Regions from separate parts of the Bradyrhizobium sp. ISRA430 genome, predicted to be linked through region 2. Evidence: predicted binding sites of a transcription regulator. Region 2 holds the regulator's gene; the other holds the start of a gene.
What was found. The regulator LexA, encoded in region 2, represses DNA repair genes until DNA is damaged. The targets are predictions, from matches to a motif close to TGTTCNNNNTGTGTTCNG.
Positions count from the first base shown of each region.

Region 1: a site for LexA is predicted at 5,549-5,566, ahead of uvrA (excinuclease ABC subunit UvrA). Genes of this name have one in related genera too.

Region 1 is NZ_CP094516.1:1,017,404-1,025,102, forward strand. Features, by position in the region: gene MTX21_RS05250 (cytochrome D1 domain-containing protein) at 1-752, shown strand, start outside; gene MTX21_RS05255 (HAD-IA family hydrolase) at 846-1,505, opposite strand; gene MTX21_RS05260 (DUF433 domain-containing protein) at 1,604-1,831, shown strand; gene MTX21_RS05265 (DUF5615 family PIN-like protein) at 1,833-2,168, shown strand; gene MTX21_RS05270 (hypothetical protein) at 2,165-2,392, opposite strand; gene uvrA (excinuclease ABC subunit UvrA) at 2,445-5,420, opposite strand; gene MTX21_RS05280 (outer membrane protein) at 5,777-6,472, opposite strand; gene MTX21_RS05285 (outer membrane beta-barrel protein) at 6,707-7,468, opposite strand.
Region 2 is NZ_CP094516.1:893,677-901,375, reverse strand. Features, by position in the region: gene MTX21_RS04695 (HAD-IA family hydrolase) at 1-507, shown strand, start outside; gene MTX21_RS04690 (hypothetical protein) at 678-887, shown strand; gene glp (gephyrin-like molybdotransferase Glp) at 1,124-2,335, shown strand; gene lexA (transcriptional repressor LexA) at 2,511-3,209, shown strand; gene MTX21_RS04675 (hypothetical protein) at 3,504-3,935, shown strand; gene MTX21_RS04670 (ComEC/Rec2 family competence protein) at 4,024-6,306, opposite strand; gene MTX21_RS04665 (DUF2171 domain-containing protein) at 6,403-6,636, opposite strand; gene MTX21_RS04660 (MFS transporter) at 7,018-7,699, shown strand, end outside.

The sequences.
Region 1 (7,699 bases), 120 kb from region 2:
CCTATGTGACGAGCCCCGAAGCCAAGGCGCTTACGGTGGTCGATGCCGCCGCCCGGCGGATCATCGGCAAGATCAATGTCGGCGGCGGTCCGCTCGGTGTCGCGGTGGCGCCGGATGGTGCTGCAGTCTATGTTGCCGACTGGTACGCCGCGGCGGTGCGGGTGGTCGATCCGAAAGAGCAGCGCCTGGTCGCTGAAATCGCGGTCGGCGCCTCGCCGTCGGGCCTCGCGGTGACATCAGACGGGCGGCTCCTGCTCTCGGCAGATCGCGATGCCGACAGCGTGTCCATTGTCGATACCGCAACGCGGCAGCGCAAGGCGATCGTCAAGGTCGGCACACATCCGTTCGGCGTCACGATCGACGCGGACAGCAAGCGCGCCTATACCGCCAACGTCGAATCGAACGACGTGTCGGTGATCGATATCGCCGGGGCGCGCGAGGTCGGCCGGATCGCCGTGGGCATGCGCCCCTATGCCGTGGCGCTGGCACAAGGCCGCGGCTTCGTCACCGACCAATATGGCGGCACCGTCAGCGTGTTCGATCTTGCGACACTGAAGCCGGTCACGCGCATCACGGTCGGCGATTATCCGGAAGGGATCGCGGCGACCGCGGACGGCAAGCGGATCATCGTGGCCAACTGGGAGAGCAACTCACTCAGCATCATCGACGCGGTCGAGCTGAAGGTGATTGGCGAGGTCAAGGTCGGCGACGGCCCGCGCGCGTTCGGGGCGTTTCTCAGGCGGACGCAGTAGGAGGCGGATGTCCCGTAGCCCGCATGAGCGAAGCGACATGCGGGGGCCGCTTTCATCCATGGACGGCCCCGGATATCGCTACGCTCATCCGGGCTACGGCACCGGACCCAACGCGCGCGCAATCTCATCCATCCGCTCGAACGTGTGGTCCGGTTTCTGCGCCCGCAACGCCGCCGGCGCCGCGTAGCCCCAGCACACGGCGCCGCAGGCAATGCCGACAGCCCGCGCCGCTTCGATGTCGCGGACCTCGTCTCCGATGGAGATCACACGGCTTCGCTCCGCGCCGGCGCGGCGGATGACACGGCGGAATTTCGCGGGCTTGCCGAACAGCGATGCGGCGCAGTCGAAATGCGAGAACAGGGCCGCGGCATCGCCGAGCTTTTCGCGCGCATTGGCTTCGCTGTCAGAGGTCACCAGCGCGAGCTGCACGCCGCTCTGCGACAGCGCCTCCAGCATCGCCTCGACGCCCGCAAACAGCGAAATCTCCGCCGCCGCCTCCGCCTTCAACCGCCGCGCATGCCGCGCGATCGCCGGCAGCTTCCACAGCGGCACCTCGAGGCGCGTGAGGATCTCGCGCGTCGACGCATGCCGTAGCCCCTCGACCTCCTCATCTGCGACGCGCCGAAAGCCGAAGCGATCGGCAACATCGTTGACTCTGAGGTGACCATAGCCCTCGATTGCGGTGCGCAGGAACCACGGAAAGCTGTCGGCCAGCGTGCCGTCGAGATCGAAGATGGCGAGGGAGTAGGGCATTGCGGGAGAGGTGCCGGGCGGATCGAGCAACATGCTCGCTGGCGACGCACTGACAGATGCTATCTGAGATGCTATATTGACCTCCACAGAGGTGACAGATGTCGGAGCTACTGGCAAGGATTACGGTCGACCCGGAACGCATGCATGGACGCCCCTGTATTCGCGATCTGCGCATCACAGTTGCCGACGTTCTGGGATTGCTGTCCGCCGGGCAGTCGCGCGAGAGCATTCTCGAGGATTATCCGTATCTGGAGGAGGCCGACATTGACGCGGTGCTCGCCTATGCTGCCCGTCAAGTCGATCACCCGATCATAGCGGCCAAATAGCTTGCTTTACCTGATCGACGCTCAGCTTCCACCCGCACTCGCGGATGCCATGCGTCGAGCAGGATTCGAGGCGGCTCATGTCGTCGAGTTCGGGATGGCAACCGCGACCGACGGAGCGATTTGGAACGAAGCCATTTCTCGATCAGCCATTCTCGTGACCAAGGATCGCGATTTCTCGCTGCTTCGCGCTGCAAAGAGGCAGGGGCCGATCGTGCTGTGGGTCCGCGTCGGCAATATCGACAATCGCGCGCTAGTTCGTCAGTTTCTGAGTGCCATGCCGCAAATTGTCGAAGCCGTTGCGCGGGGCGAGGCAGTCATTGAATTCGTTGGCAGCTAGCGGCGGCCGTTACGAGCGTGGGCGTCGCTGACATTCGCCAGCTTTAAGCACCGCCATTGCGGCAATGGGCTGCTGCTCTCGCCGAACTGCCAGGCCAGCACCGCTTCCGCGCCGCGTTTCCTGGTGCCTGTGATATACGCGCAGCGATAGCGGCCCTCGTAGACGCAAAGCACCTGCTGCTCGAGAATGGCGTCACAAAGGAGCAGGTAGTTTGCGCAGAGCATCGCCGGCACCCCCACCAGAGGTGCGATCCCCCAATACCATCAGAGCCGGGAACTACTCCGCCGCCTCGCTGGTGCTCCGCCGCTTCGGCTTCCGCGCCTTCTTCAGCACCGGCTCCAAGAATTGGCCCGTATAGCTCCGCGGCGCCTTGACAATATCTTCGGGCGGGCCCCAGGCGACGATTTCGCCGCCGCCGTCGCCGCCTTCGGGACCGAGATCGATGACCCAGTCGGCGGTCTTGATGACCTCGAGATTGTGCTCGATGACGACGACGGTGTTGCCCTGCGCGACGAGCTCGTGCAGCACTTCCAGGAGTTTCTTGACGTCGTGGAAGTGCAGGCCGGTGGTCGGCTCGTCGAGGATGTAGAGCGTGCGTCCCGTTGCGCGCTTCGACAGCTCTTTTGCCAGCTTGACGCGCTGGGCTTCGCCGCCCGAAAGCGTCGTCGCTTGCTGGCCGACGTGGATGTAGTCCAGGCCGACGCGGTGCAGCGTGTTGAAAGTTTCGCGGACGCGCGGGACGGCCTTGAAGAAATCGGCGGCTTCCTCGACGGTCATGTCGAGGACGTCAGCGATGCTCTTGCCCTTGAACAGGACTTCCAGCGTCTCGCGGTTGTAGCGCTTGCCCTTGCAGACGTCGCAGGTGACGTAGACGTCGGGCAGAAAGTGCATCTCGATCTTGATGACGCCGTCGCCCTGGCACGCCTCGCAGCGGCCGCCCTTGACGTTGAAGGAGAAACGGCCGGGCTCGTAACCGCGCGCCTTCGCCTCGGGGAGCCCGGCGAACCACTCGCGGATCGGCGTGAAAGCGCCGGTATAGGTCGCGGGGTTGGAGCGCGGGGTGCGGCCGATCGGCGACTGGTCGATGTCGATGATCTTGTCGATGTGCTCGAGGCCCTCGATGCGGTCGTGCGGGGCGGCGCCTTCGCTCGCGCCGTTCAGCTTGCGGGCGATGGCGCGGTAGAGCGTGTCGATCAGTAGCGTCGACTTGCCGCCGCCGGAGACGCCGGTGACGCAGGTGAACAGGCCGAGCGGGATCTCCGCCGTGATATTCTTCAGGTTATTGCCTCGCGCGTTCACCACCTTGATGGTGCGGCGATGGTTCGGCGGGCGCCGCTCCGGCACCTCGACCTCGAGCTCGCCGGTGAGATATTTGCCGGTCAGCGATTTCGGGTTGCGCATGATCTCGGCGGGCGTGCCTTCGGCAACGATGTTGCCGCCATGCATGCCGGCGCCGGGGCCGATGTCGAGCACGTAGTCGGCCAAGCGAATGGCATCCTCGTCATGCTCGACCACGACCACGGTGTTGCCGAGGTCGCGCAGGCGCTTGAGCGTATCGAGCAGGCGGGCATTGTCGCGCTGGTGCAGGCCGATCGAGGGCTCGTCCAGCACGTAGAGCACGCCGGTCAGACCGGAGCCGATCTGCGAGGCGAGGCGAATGCGCTGGCTCTCGCCGCCGGACAGCGTGCCGGAGGAGCGGGAGAGGGTGAGATAGTTGAGGCCGACGTCGAGCAGGAAGGTGAGGCGCTCGCGGATCTCCTTGAGGATGCGGCTCGCGATCTCGTTCTGCTGCGCGTTCAGCGCCTCCGGCACACCCTCGAACCACTCGCCGGCGCGTTTCACCGACAGCTCGGAGATCTCGCCGATATGCTTGCCGCCGACCTTGACGCACAGCGCCTCGGGCTTGAGCCGAAAGCCTTTGCAGGCCTCGCAGGGGACGTCGTGGAAATACTTCGCCAGCTCCTCGCGCGCCCACTCGCTCTCGGTCTCGCGATAGCGGCGGTTGATGTTGGTGATGACGCCCTCGAACGGCTTCTTGGTGTCGTAGGAGCGCACGCCGTCCTCGTACGAGAACTTGATCTCGTCGTCGCCGGAGCCATAGAGGATCGCGTCTCTCGTCTTCTTCGGCAGGTCCTTCCACTTGGTGTCGAGCGCGAACTTGTAGTGCTTGCCGAGCGCGGTCAGCGTCTGCACATAGTAGGGCGACGACGACTTGGCCCAGGGCGCTATCGCGCCTTTGCGAAGAGTGAGCTCCTTGTCGGGGATGACGAGATCCTCATCGACATGCTGCTCGACGCCGAGGCCGCCGCAGGCCGGGCAGGCGCCATAGGGATTGTTGAACGAGAACAGCCGCGGCTCGACCTCCGGAATGGTGAAGCCGGAGACCGGGCAGGCGAACTTTTCCGAGAACAGGATTCGCTCGGGGCCGCTCTTGTCGTGGATCTTTGCGGTCTTCTTCTTCTCTTCCGCAGGCGCGGCGGCCGGCGTGTCGGCGAACTCGACGACGGCGAGGCCCTCGGCGAGCTTCAGCGCGGTCTCAAAGCTCTCGGCGAGACGCTGGCCGATATCGGCGCGCACCACGATGCGGTCGACCACGACGTCGATGTCGTGCGGGAATTTCTTGTCGAGGTTAGGGGCCTCCGCGAGCTCGTAGAAGGTGCCGTCGATCTTGACGCGCTGGAAGCCCTTCTTGAGCCATTCGGCGAGCTCCTTCTTGTACTCACCCTTGCGGCCGCGCACGACCGGCGCGAGCAGATAGAGGCGCGTGCCCTCGGGCAGCGCCAGCACGCGGTCGACCATCTGCGAGACGGTCTGGCTCTCGATCGGCAGACCCGTGGCCGGCGAATAGGGCACGCCGACGCGCGCCCAGAGCAGGCGCATGTAGTCGTAGATCTCGGTGACGGTGCCGACGGTGGAGCGCGGGTTCTTCGAGGTCGTCTTCTGCTCGATCGAGATCGCCGGCGACAGGCCGTCGATCTGGTCGACGTCCGGCTTCTGCATCATCTCCAGGAACTGGCGCGCATAGGCCGACAGCGACTCGACGTAACGGCGCTGGCCTTCGGCATAGATCGTGTCGAAGGCGAGCGAGGATTTGCCGGAGCCGGACAGGCCCGTGAACACCACGAGCTTGTCGCGCGGGATCTCGACGTCGATGTTCTTGAGGTTGTGCTCGCGTGCGCCACGGATCGTAATTGCGCGCAGGCTCGAGCCCGCGTTCTGCTGTTGGCGCTTCGCCTTGATCACTTCATCCATCCTGGTGGTCCCCAAGAACCGAAAACAAGAACCCAAACCCAACGGGAAAATCCCAAAGGCGCGCGGCCGCGCCAGCGTTCAGGCGCGCGCGTTGCCGGGAACCGGGATCGGCGCCGATGGGTATGTCAGCGAACGTAGGAAGAACGAGGGCGGATTTCCAGTGCGAGTTGCGAATCGTCAACGGATTGTTGGTGCGCTGGCGGCACGTGGCAGTAGCAACGCTCGGTAGCGGCTGTCGGCGCTTCGTTCGCAGTCGAATACGGATCGTGTGATCGGCGCCTGAGCAGGATGCGCGCGAAAACAAAAAGGCCGGCGCAAGGCCGGCCTCTCATAGCGCGATGGCGCTGGGGCGAAGCTTAGTACTTCGCGACCACCGGGGCGCCGAAGTGATAGTTCACGCCGACCTGCACGGTGTGGAAGTTGAGCGTGCCCGAGGGCAGGGCGCCGGAGAAATAGGTCTCGCCGGCGAGGCTGCGATAGAGATACTCGCCCTTGACCGACCACTGCGGCGCGAAGAACGCTTCGACGCCGGCGCCGACGGTCCAGCCGGAGTGCCACTTGCTGTCCGACGCGGTGATGCCGAGTGCGGAGAGGCTGATCTTGTTGTCGATCCAGGCATAGCCGCCGGTGCCGTAGAACAGGACCTGGTTGACCGCCCAGCCGATGCGGCCGCGCACGGTGCCCATCGCATCGGTCTTCGAGCTCGCCGTTGCGGTCGCAACACCGAAGCCGGGGACGACGGTGGCGCCGGTCACCGAAGCGCTGACGTCAGCCCAGGCGCCGTCGGCTTCGAGGCCGAACACGACGTTGCCGGCCTGCCAGTTGTAGCCGGCCGTGCCGCCGACAAAGCCGCCCTTCATCTTCGGGTCGGTCGAGGAATTTTCCCACGCGCCGCCACCGACGATACCGAGGTAGAAGCCGGTCCAGTTGTAGACCGCGGCCGGAGCGATCGGAGCCTTGGTGTAGTGGCGGGCTGCGAGATCGGCAGCCGTGGCGGGAGCAAATGCGCTCAGTGCGAACAAACAGGCCGAAGCCAACAAAACCTTCTTCATCTTCAATTCAGTCCCAGTCCCGGTTTCTGTTTTTGCCTTCCGTGCGAAAGGAAGGACATCGGACGCTCTCGTCCAACTGCGGCCGGCTTACACCAGCGAAGCTGGAAGTTGTGTACCCCAAAAGTCACAACAGGTCAGAAAACGGGCTGCATTGCTGACCTATTGTTCAGCAGCGCGCAGCAAAAAGGCCGGCGCGAGGCCGGCCTTGAAGCACCGATCGATATCCGGGTGATATCAGTACTTTGCGATCACCGGGCCACCCCAGCGATAGTTCACGCGGACGAGCCCCATATCGACATCCTGGCTGATGCGCTCGGTTTGCACGAAGACGCCACCGAGGGAGAAGTCGTTGTTGCGGTGTCCCAGGAAGATATGATCGTACTCGACGCCGACCGACCAGTTGGGCGCGAAGCCGAACTCCAGGCCAGCGCCGACGGTGCCGCCCCAGCGGGTCTCGCGAGCCGAGCCGAAGACGGTGCCTGCGCCTACAAAGCCTGGCGCTGTGATCAGGTCGTACCTGTCTCCGACCACCGCACCGCCGCCCTTCACGTAGAAGAGGACGTTGTTCCAAGCGTAACCAACCTGTCCCGTGATCAGGCCGAAAGCGTCGATCCGGGTGCGGTTCTGCTGGAAAGGCGCGCTGGGGCTGATGTTGTCGCCCTTGAAGTCAGCCCAGTTGCCCTGACCCTCGACACCGAACACCCAGTTGGCCGACTGCCAGCGATAGCCGATCTGGCCACCGACAGTGCCCCCGGTCGCGTCGTGGCAACCGTCGCCCACCAGCGTGCCGGTTACCGGTGTCACAAAGTCCCAGCACTTGTGGCTGGTGCCGCCACCGCCGTTGATGCCGATGTAGAAGCCGCTCCAGTCGTAGACCGCGGCCACCGCAGGCGGCGGAGCCTTGGTGTACGGACGCGCGGCGAGGTCCGCAGCGCTCGCGGGAGCTGACAGGCTCAGTGCCACAGCTCCGATTGCACCCACCCAAATCTTATTCATTGCAGTCTCCCCAGTTTCGCCCGCTTCTCGAAATCCCCGAAGCGGTCAATTAGGCGCGACGCCCATATGAACTAATTCCGAGGCAACCCTAGCTTAATGTCGCACCTGAGTCCGTCTCCGAAATGCAACAGACGCAGACGAACGACAGAGCCGGTAAGTTAATGAATGTTAAGTGGTTTCAACCGTTCGCGGGAACCCAAAAAAGTTCCATCTCGGTTTGCCACTTTCTCG
Region 2 (7,699 bases):
CCCGAGGCCATCGTCGCGCGCTATGTGCGTGACGAGGCCTACAAGCTGCACGAAGTCGGCAAGCTCAGTGACGCGGCATATTTCGACTCGCTGCGCTCATCGCTCGGCATCAGCCTTTCGGACGCGCAGTTCCTGGAGGGCTGGAACGCGGTGTTCACGGGGGAGATGCCCGACATCGCGGAGCTGTTGCCGCGTGCGGCGAAGCACATGCCGCTGTACGCCTTCTCCAATACCAACCAGCCGCATGTGGACTATTTCTCGAAGGAATATGCCGACCTGCTCGGCCATTTCCGCGAGCTGTACCTGTCGTCCAGCATCGGTCTGCGCAAACCGGACGCCGAAGCCTTCGACCATGTGGTGGGCGCCATCGGCGTGCCGGCCGAGCGGATCGTCTTCTTTGACGACCTCGCCGAGAACATCGAAGGGGCGCGGGCGCGCGGACTGACGGCGGTACACGTGACCTCGCCCACCGACGTCGGACATGCGCTGACGGCGCTGGGGATCTGAGGGCCGGCGTTCTGGTGGCTTTGCTTGATCCTGCCGACGTTCACGGGAACCCATCGGCCCGCGACGAGGAACCAAATCACTTTGTGCATTTTTGTGCAGAGTTCCTGGAACGGAATGCCTGATTCCGGACTCTTGAGTTCGTCGGGGATTTCTACATCGGACTGATCGTCGTGTTGGGTAAAGCCTACCTCACCAAGCAAGCCTCTCTCCTGCTCGAATTCGCCAGAACCACGTCGGACTCGGATCTCTCAGCCAAGCTGATTAGCAAGGCCGCCGATCTGAAATCGCAGGCCGATCCCCTGCCCGACAAGGATCAAAGTCCCAACGCGCCCGATGTGGCCAAGGATGCTAGTCGGAACGAGCCGACGGGAGCGGATTGATGTTGACCATGGCCCTTGTTGCTTTCGTTCTTGCGATCGCTGCGCGGGTGCCAGTCTGCAGCGTCATCCAGATCATGTCGCACCGGACCTGAATCCAATCATCTCACAAGCGTAGAAGCCGGCACGATCGTTCGTCCGGACGCCGGGTTTTGCTTCGGCGCACGCGCTCGGCTAGAACCCTTGACGCCGAGACGGTTCGATTTGCCAATCGACTTGCCAAGCAGGAGATTTCGCCCGTGGCCCTGATGCCGGTTTCTGACGCGCTTGCCGCGGTGCTGGCCGGCGTGGAGCCGCTATCCGAAGAGATGATCGCGCTGGAAGGCGCCTTTCACCGCGTACTGGCACGCGACGTCACCGCCCGGCGTACGCAGCCCCCCCAGGCAATGTCGGCGATGGACGGCTATGCCGTGCGCGCGAGCGATGCGGCCAAGGTCGATGCGCAGCTCAGCGTGATCGGCGAGGTCGCGGCGGGCCGGCCGTTCGCGCCAACGCTGGGTGCCGGCGAGGCGGTCCGGATCTTCACCGGCGGCGTGATTCCCAACGGCGCAGATGCCGTCGTGATCCAGGAGGACACGGTCGCGGACGGCAAGCGCATCACGATCAAGGAGGCCGCCGTCGCCGGACGGCATATCCGGCGCGCCGGCGTCGACTTTTCCGAGGGCGACGTGCTGCTACGGGCAGGCGCCCGCCTCACCGAGCGAAGCCTGGCCCTCGCCGCCGGTATGAACCATCCTGACCTTCCCGTCCGCCGCCGCCCGAAGGTCGCAATCCTCGCCACCGGCGATGAGCTGGTGATGCCGGGCACAACACCCGGCCCCGGCCAGATCGTCTATTCCAACGGCTATGCGATCCACGCGCTGGCGCGCCGGGAGGGCGCCGACACGATCGACCTTGGGATCGCCGCCGACACCCTGGAGGCCACCACCGCCGGTATCCGCTCCGCCCGCGAAACCGGCGCCGACGTCCTGATCACGACCGGCGGTGCGTCGGTCGGCGATCACGATCTGGTCCAGCAGGCGCTCAAGGCCGAGGGCATTGCGATGGCGTTCTGGAAGATCGCGATGCGGCCGGGCAAGCCGATGATGCATGGCCATCTCGGCGCGATGCGCGTGATCGGCCTGCCCGGCAATCCGGTCTCGTCTTACGTTTGCGCCTTCCTGTTCATGGTGCCGTTGATTCGCGCGCTTGCGGGCCGTCAGCCCGTTCACCACCGCCGCGAGCGCGCCGTAGTCGGGGGCGAGCTCGCCGCCAACGACATGCGCGAGGACTATCTTCGCGTGCGCCTCGAAGAGCGCGACGACGGCACGCTGGTCGCGGTTCCCGTCAACAATCAGGACTCTTCTCTGCTTGCAAATCTCGCTGCGGCACAGGCACTTCTCGTGCGGCCGCCGTTCGCGCCGAAGGCCGAAGCAGGCGCGCCCTGCGAGGTGTTGCGGCTGCCCGCTTGAACGAGCCGGCCGCGCGTGTTCCGCGAAGTTTATCGTGTTCACGCAAAATTAAGCAGTTGCGGAACACATATCGAACATATAGTGTCCGTTCATGATTTGTTTCGAGCATCTAGCGGTGCGCCGCTAACTTCAGCGTCTCGGAATCGAACGACATCAACCGGGGGATTTGGTCGAGATGTTAACGCGCAAACAATACGAGCTTCTGCGGTTCATCAGCGAACGCCTGAAGGAAAGCGGCGTGCCGCCCTCCTTCGACGAGATGAAGGACGCGCTCGATCTGCGCTCGAAGTCGGGCATCCATCGCCTGATCACCGCACTCGAGGAGCGCGGCTTCATCCGCCGCCTGCCCAATCGTGCCCGCGCCATCGAAGTGATCAAGCTGCCCGAGCTTCAGGCCGCGGCCGGCAATCGGCGCGGCTTCACGCCGAGCGTCATCGAAGGCAATCTCGGTAAGGTACGCGGCTCCAGCGCCCCCGTGGACGAGGGTGAACGTCCGGTCGCTGTGCCCGTGATGGGCCGCATCGCGGCGGGCACGCCGATCGAGGCCTTGCAGACCCGCAGCCACACCATCAGCGTACCGCCGGACATGCTCGGCTCGGGCGAGCATTACGCGCTCGAAGTGCGCGGCGATTCGATGGTGGAGGCCGGCATCCTCGACGGCGACATGGCGCTGATCCAGCGCAACGAGAGCGCCGACACCGGCGACATCGTGGTGGCCCTGATCGACGACGAGGAAGCGACCCTGAAACGCTTCCGCCGGCGCGGCGCCTCGATCGCGCTCGAGCCGGCCAATGCGGCCTACGAGGTGCGCATCCTGCCGCCGAACCGCGTAAAGATTCAGGGCAAGCTGATCGGGCTGTACCGGAAATACTGAGCGTCTTCGGCGAGGCGTGAGCCGATGCAAGTCGCGTGGAGCAATCGACCTCCGCCGCGTGTTGTGCAGCGCCGGTGAATTCAGGATTGATCTCGACGAGCGCAACAGAAGAAAATTCGCACGAGCCTGCTTTGTTCCAAAGGCTCTTGCTCAACGCAGAAAAGATAATGTGATCGGCAGGTCTGCACGCAAGTCGCAGATTTGCCCTCAACATCGCATATCATCGGAGCCTTCCTGATAGAGGCCTGGGCCTCCGGGGGCACGGGTCGCTATCTCTTATGAGGAGCACTTGCGATGTGTGACTACAGCCTGCATGCCGTCGCGACCCGTCCCGCCCAGGTCGGTGAGACGATCGTCACGACAACCTTCCGCGGCACCTCGACGCGCGGCTTCGCTTCGGAAGCCGATCTCTCCGTCGCGGTCTGCCTGCTGCCGGGAACGGAGCTCGCCTTCGCCGACAACGTCCGCTACGACAATCGCTGGATCTGGACGCGCACCATCAACTCCCGCGTCGGCAAGTTCGGCAAAGTCGATCCGCACATTCCCGATCGCCATCATGACGCGATCGAATTCCCCGACGGCAAATATGTGCTGGTGACGCAGCTCGTCGAAGGCCAGCGCGCAACCGTGCTGCAATTGCCGGTGACCCAGCCGGCCGGTGAGCACAAGCCGCAAGTCGCCGCTGACAGGCCGCAGCCGACCGTTACGCGCCTGCCGATCGGCTGACGCGTAATATTTGAGCATGATCTCCGCGCAAACGCATTCCGCGTTTGTCGCGAAGGGAAAAACGCTACACACTTTTCCGGATCATGCGTCAGTCCTCGACCTGAAGGTCGGCCTCCGACGGCGTTGCGTCCCTGGAGCGCGGTGCGGCCGGCCGTGGCGCGAGGTTTGGTTCATAATAGCCATCGCCGGCGATTGCCGGCGACCAGGGGCGATTTGCGCCCCTCGCCCTCACCGCCTGCACCGCAAAGCCGTCGCCGCGGCGCGCGAGCGCCAAGCCGCCCTGGCTCATGAGACGATCCCGGTCGACCACCATCGCCGCACAATCGGGCGGCGCGGGTCTCGCTGTCACCACCAGCGCAGCCCGGCTGCAATCATCCGAGAGCGCATCCACGCGCAGCGCCAGCGCGATCAGGCGGCCGTCGGCGAGCGGGGTCACGCATCCGGATTCGTCGCATGACACGCCGCTACCGAGCGATGCATCACCGGCGCTGCGCGGATCGGCATCGGCCGCAAGCCACTCCTTGGCGAGGAACGCGTCCTTGTTCGCCGCGATGAGATGCAAGCGGCCGTCGCTGCCGCGCACTGCGATGTTACGCCCGTCGCCTGCGATCAGGACGTCCGGCTGGCGCACGGACACCGCCCACACAATCGCTGCGACCAGCACGAGCGCACCGGTCCAGCGCAAGGGCGTGCGCAACAGGCCCATCAGGACGATGCCGATGCTCGCCGCGATCAGCGGGGCGATGCCGAAAGCGGCAATGCGGCCGACCGCGCCCGGAAGATTCGCAACCCACTGCGCGACCACGACCATCCAGTCGATGCCGACACCCATCAGCCACCAGAACACGCCGTCGAGCCCGAACGGCGCTGCGATCAATCCCAACAGCCCGGCCGGCATCACCAGCGCCGAGACCACCGGCATCGCCGCGAGGTTCGCGAGCACACCGAACGGCGTGACGCGGTGAAAGTGGAAGGCGGCATAGGGCGTGGTCGCAAAGCCCGCGATCAGCGAGGCCAGGAACAGCATGGCGATCTCACGGCCGCCCCACAGCGCAATCCGCGCCGTCGCCGAATGATCGGGTGAGGCAAACAGGTTCGGCATGCCGATCTGCACCAGCGCAACCAGCCCAAGCGTTGCCGCAAACGACATCTGGAAGCTCGGATGCACCAGCGCCTCCGGCGCGACCGCAAGCACGATCAGCGCGGCCACCGCCAGCGTGCGGAACGTGATGGCTCGGCGATCGACCATGACCGCGATCAGCACCACTGCGGTCATGAAAAACGATCTTTGGGTCGCGACCTCCGCGCCGGAGAGCAACAGATAGAACGCCGCGGCGACGAGCGCGGCAGCGGCCGACCACTTCTTGATCGGAAAGCTGACGGCCAGACCCGGGATCAGCGCGAGCAATGCGCGGATCGCGAAGAAGACGACGCCGGCGACGACCGCCATGTGATAACCCGAAATCGAGAGCACATGGCCGAGGCCGGAGATGAACATGGCATCGTTCACCGGCGTGGTAATCGCATCGCGCCGGCCGGTGAGCAGCGCAGTGGCGATCGCGCGATTGTCGCCGTCGAGCGTGGCGCGGATGCGCGCATCGATGGCATCGCGCAGCCCCTGCATGAAGGCTGCATAGCGCAGTCGCAAGCCTCCGCCGTCGGGCGGCGCGGAAGCCGTGATCGTACCCATCACGAAGCCGGAGGCGCCGATACCCTGGAAGAACATGTCGCGGGAGAAATCGTAGCTGCCGGGACGCAGGGGCGAGAGCGGCGGCATCAGCCGCGCCTTCAACTGCACGAAGCTGCCGACTTCGGGCGCAGTGCCCTTGCGCACCGAGAGGCGGACGCGTTCGAGCGTGACGTCGCTGCGCTGGGCCTCCATGCCGGTGACGCGCAGCACGAAACGGTCGGTGCGCTCGCGGATGTCGCGGGTCTCGACGAAGCCCGACAACGACACGGAATAGAGCGGCTTTGCCAGCACGGTGTGCGCGATGCGCGCGGTCTTCCAGGTCGCCATGGCAAAACCGGCCGCTGCGGCGGCGACCATGATTGCCACGACAAATAGCCGGCTGCGGCGCAACAGAACGGCGCCAACCATCAGCAGCAAGGCCATGGTCGCGGTCGCCCAGAGCACCGGCTCGTGATCGGCAGCGAAATAGAGCGCGATGCCGGTGCCGAACGCCACGGGCACCCACGGCAGCAGCCGCCCCGCGCCCGCTTCGGCACGCGCCCAGGCCCGCAATGTGTCCGCAAGCAACGACCAGCGGCCGAGGTCCGCCGGCACCAGGCCACCGGCTGGTGCGGCGCGGCCGACCGGCCACGTTCCGGCTACTACCCCCTGGGACCGCACTGGCCGGCCCGGCTCCGCCATTCCCCTGCACCTTGCGATACGCGATGGGGGCGGAGGCTACCGGAACGTGCAGGCGCGCGAATAGCGGTACGGATCAGGAACGGACCGGGGGAGCCCCTACTTTTCCTCTTCCATCGTCACGGCCACCGCTGCCTTGGCGGAGAGCCGCACCTTATTGCCCTCGACGTCGGCGACCAGGCCCTTGTCGATGAAATGATGATGGCCCTTGTGGCTGCCCTCGCCGCTGTCCTTCTTGGTCAATTTGATGCGGTTGCCCTCGACCCGGTCGACGGTGCCGATGTGGACGCCGTCGGCGCCGATGACTTCCATATGCTCTGCGATCGTCTGCATGATCGGACCCCTTTCTGGATCCCTCACAACGCCTGAGACGCTTTTCCGTTCGCCGCTCCACCAGAAGTCGCGGAGAATTCGAGCCCTTGCGATCGCTTTCGCAAAACGTCCCGTGGTCAAATTGAGCCGAAAGTCTCATAAGTTGTCGGCCCGTGGTGGGACTACACTACGGTTCCCCGCCTCCCCGACAGATGGGCAAGGCAGGGGTGGCTCGCGGTTCTAAGGCCGCCGGAGCTCAGGTGGCGCAAAGCGCGCCTGAGATCAGACGTTGCCGACGCAACTTTTTGAATTGGCGCCTGCAACGCCGCGCATCACGCTCTCCGCGAGAAGATCGACCGCTGAAACAAGCGAGGAGACGTTTTGAAACCATAGGAGTCGCACATGCAGGTACCGAGCGATTTTCGCCGCGTGATCATCGCTGCGTCGGTGGGAAACATCATCGAATGGTATGATTTCTATATCTTTGGCAGCCTGGCCGCAGTTCTATCGGTCAAGTTCTTCGAGCAATCCCACCCGGTTGCAGCCCTCCTCAGCACGATCGCGCTCTTTACGGCAGGATTTCTCATCCGTCCGCTGGGGGCTTTCCTGTTCGGATGGATGGGAGACCGGGTCGGCCGCAAGTATACCTTTCTCATTACCCTCAGCGGAATGGGACTCGGCACGGGAGCGATCGGGTTGATCCCGACCTACCAGTCGATTGGTCTAACGGCCGCCTTCGTGCTCTTCGGCCTGCGCATGATCCAGGGCCTGTGCCTGGGCGGCGAATATGGTGGCGCCATCACCTATGTGGCCGAGCATGTGCCGGACGATCGGCGCGGCTACTATACCGGCTGGCTGCAGACCTCGCCTACTCTCGGGATCGTGGTGTCGCTGGCCGTCATCATCCTCACGCGGACATATGCCGGCAACCAGGCCTTCGACGAATGGGCGTGGCGCGTTCCGTTCCTGGTGTCCTTCCTGCTGGTGGCGATTGCGATCTACATACGGCTCCAGCTCCAGGAGACACCGATCTTCCAGGAGATCAGGTCCCGTGGCCAGATGACGAGGAATCCCTGGAAGGAGG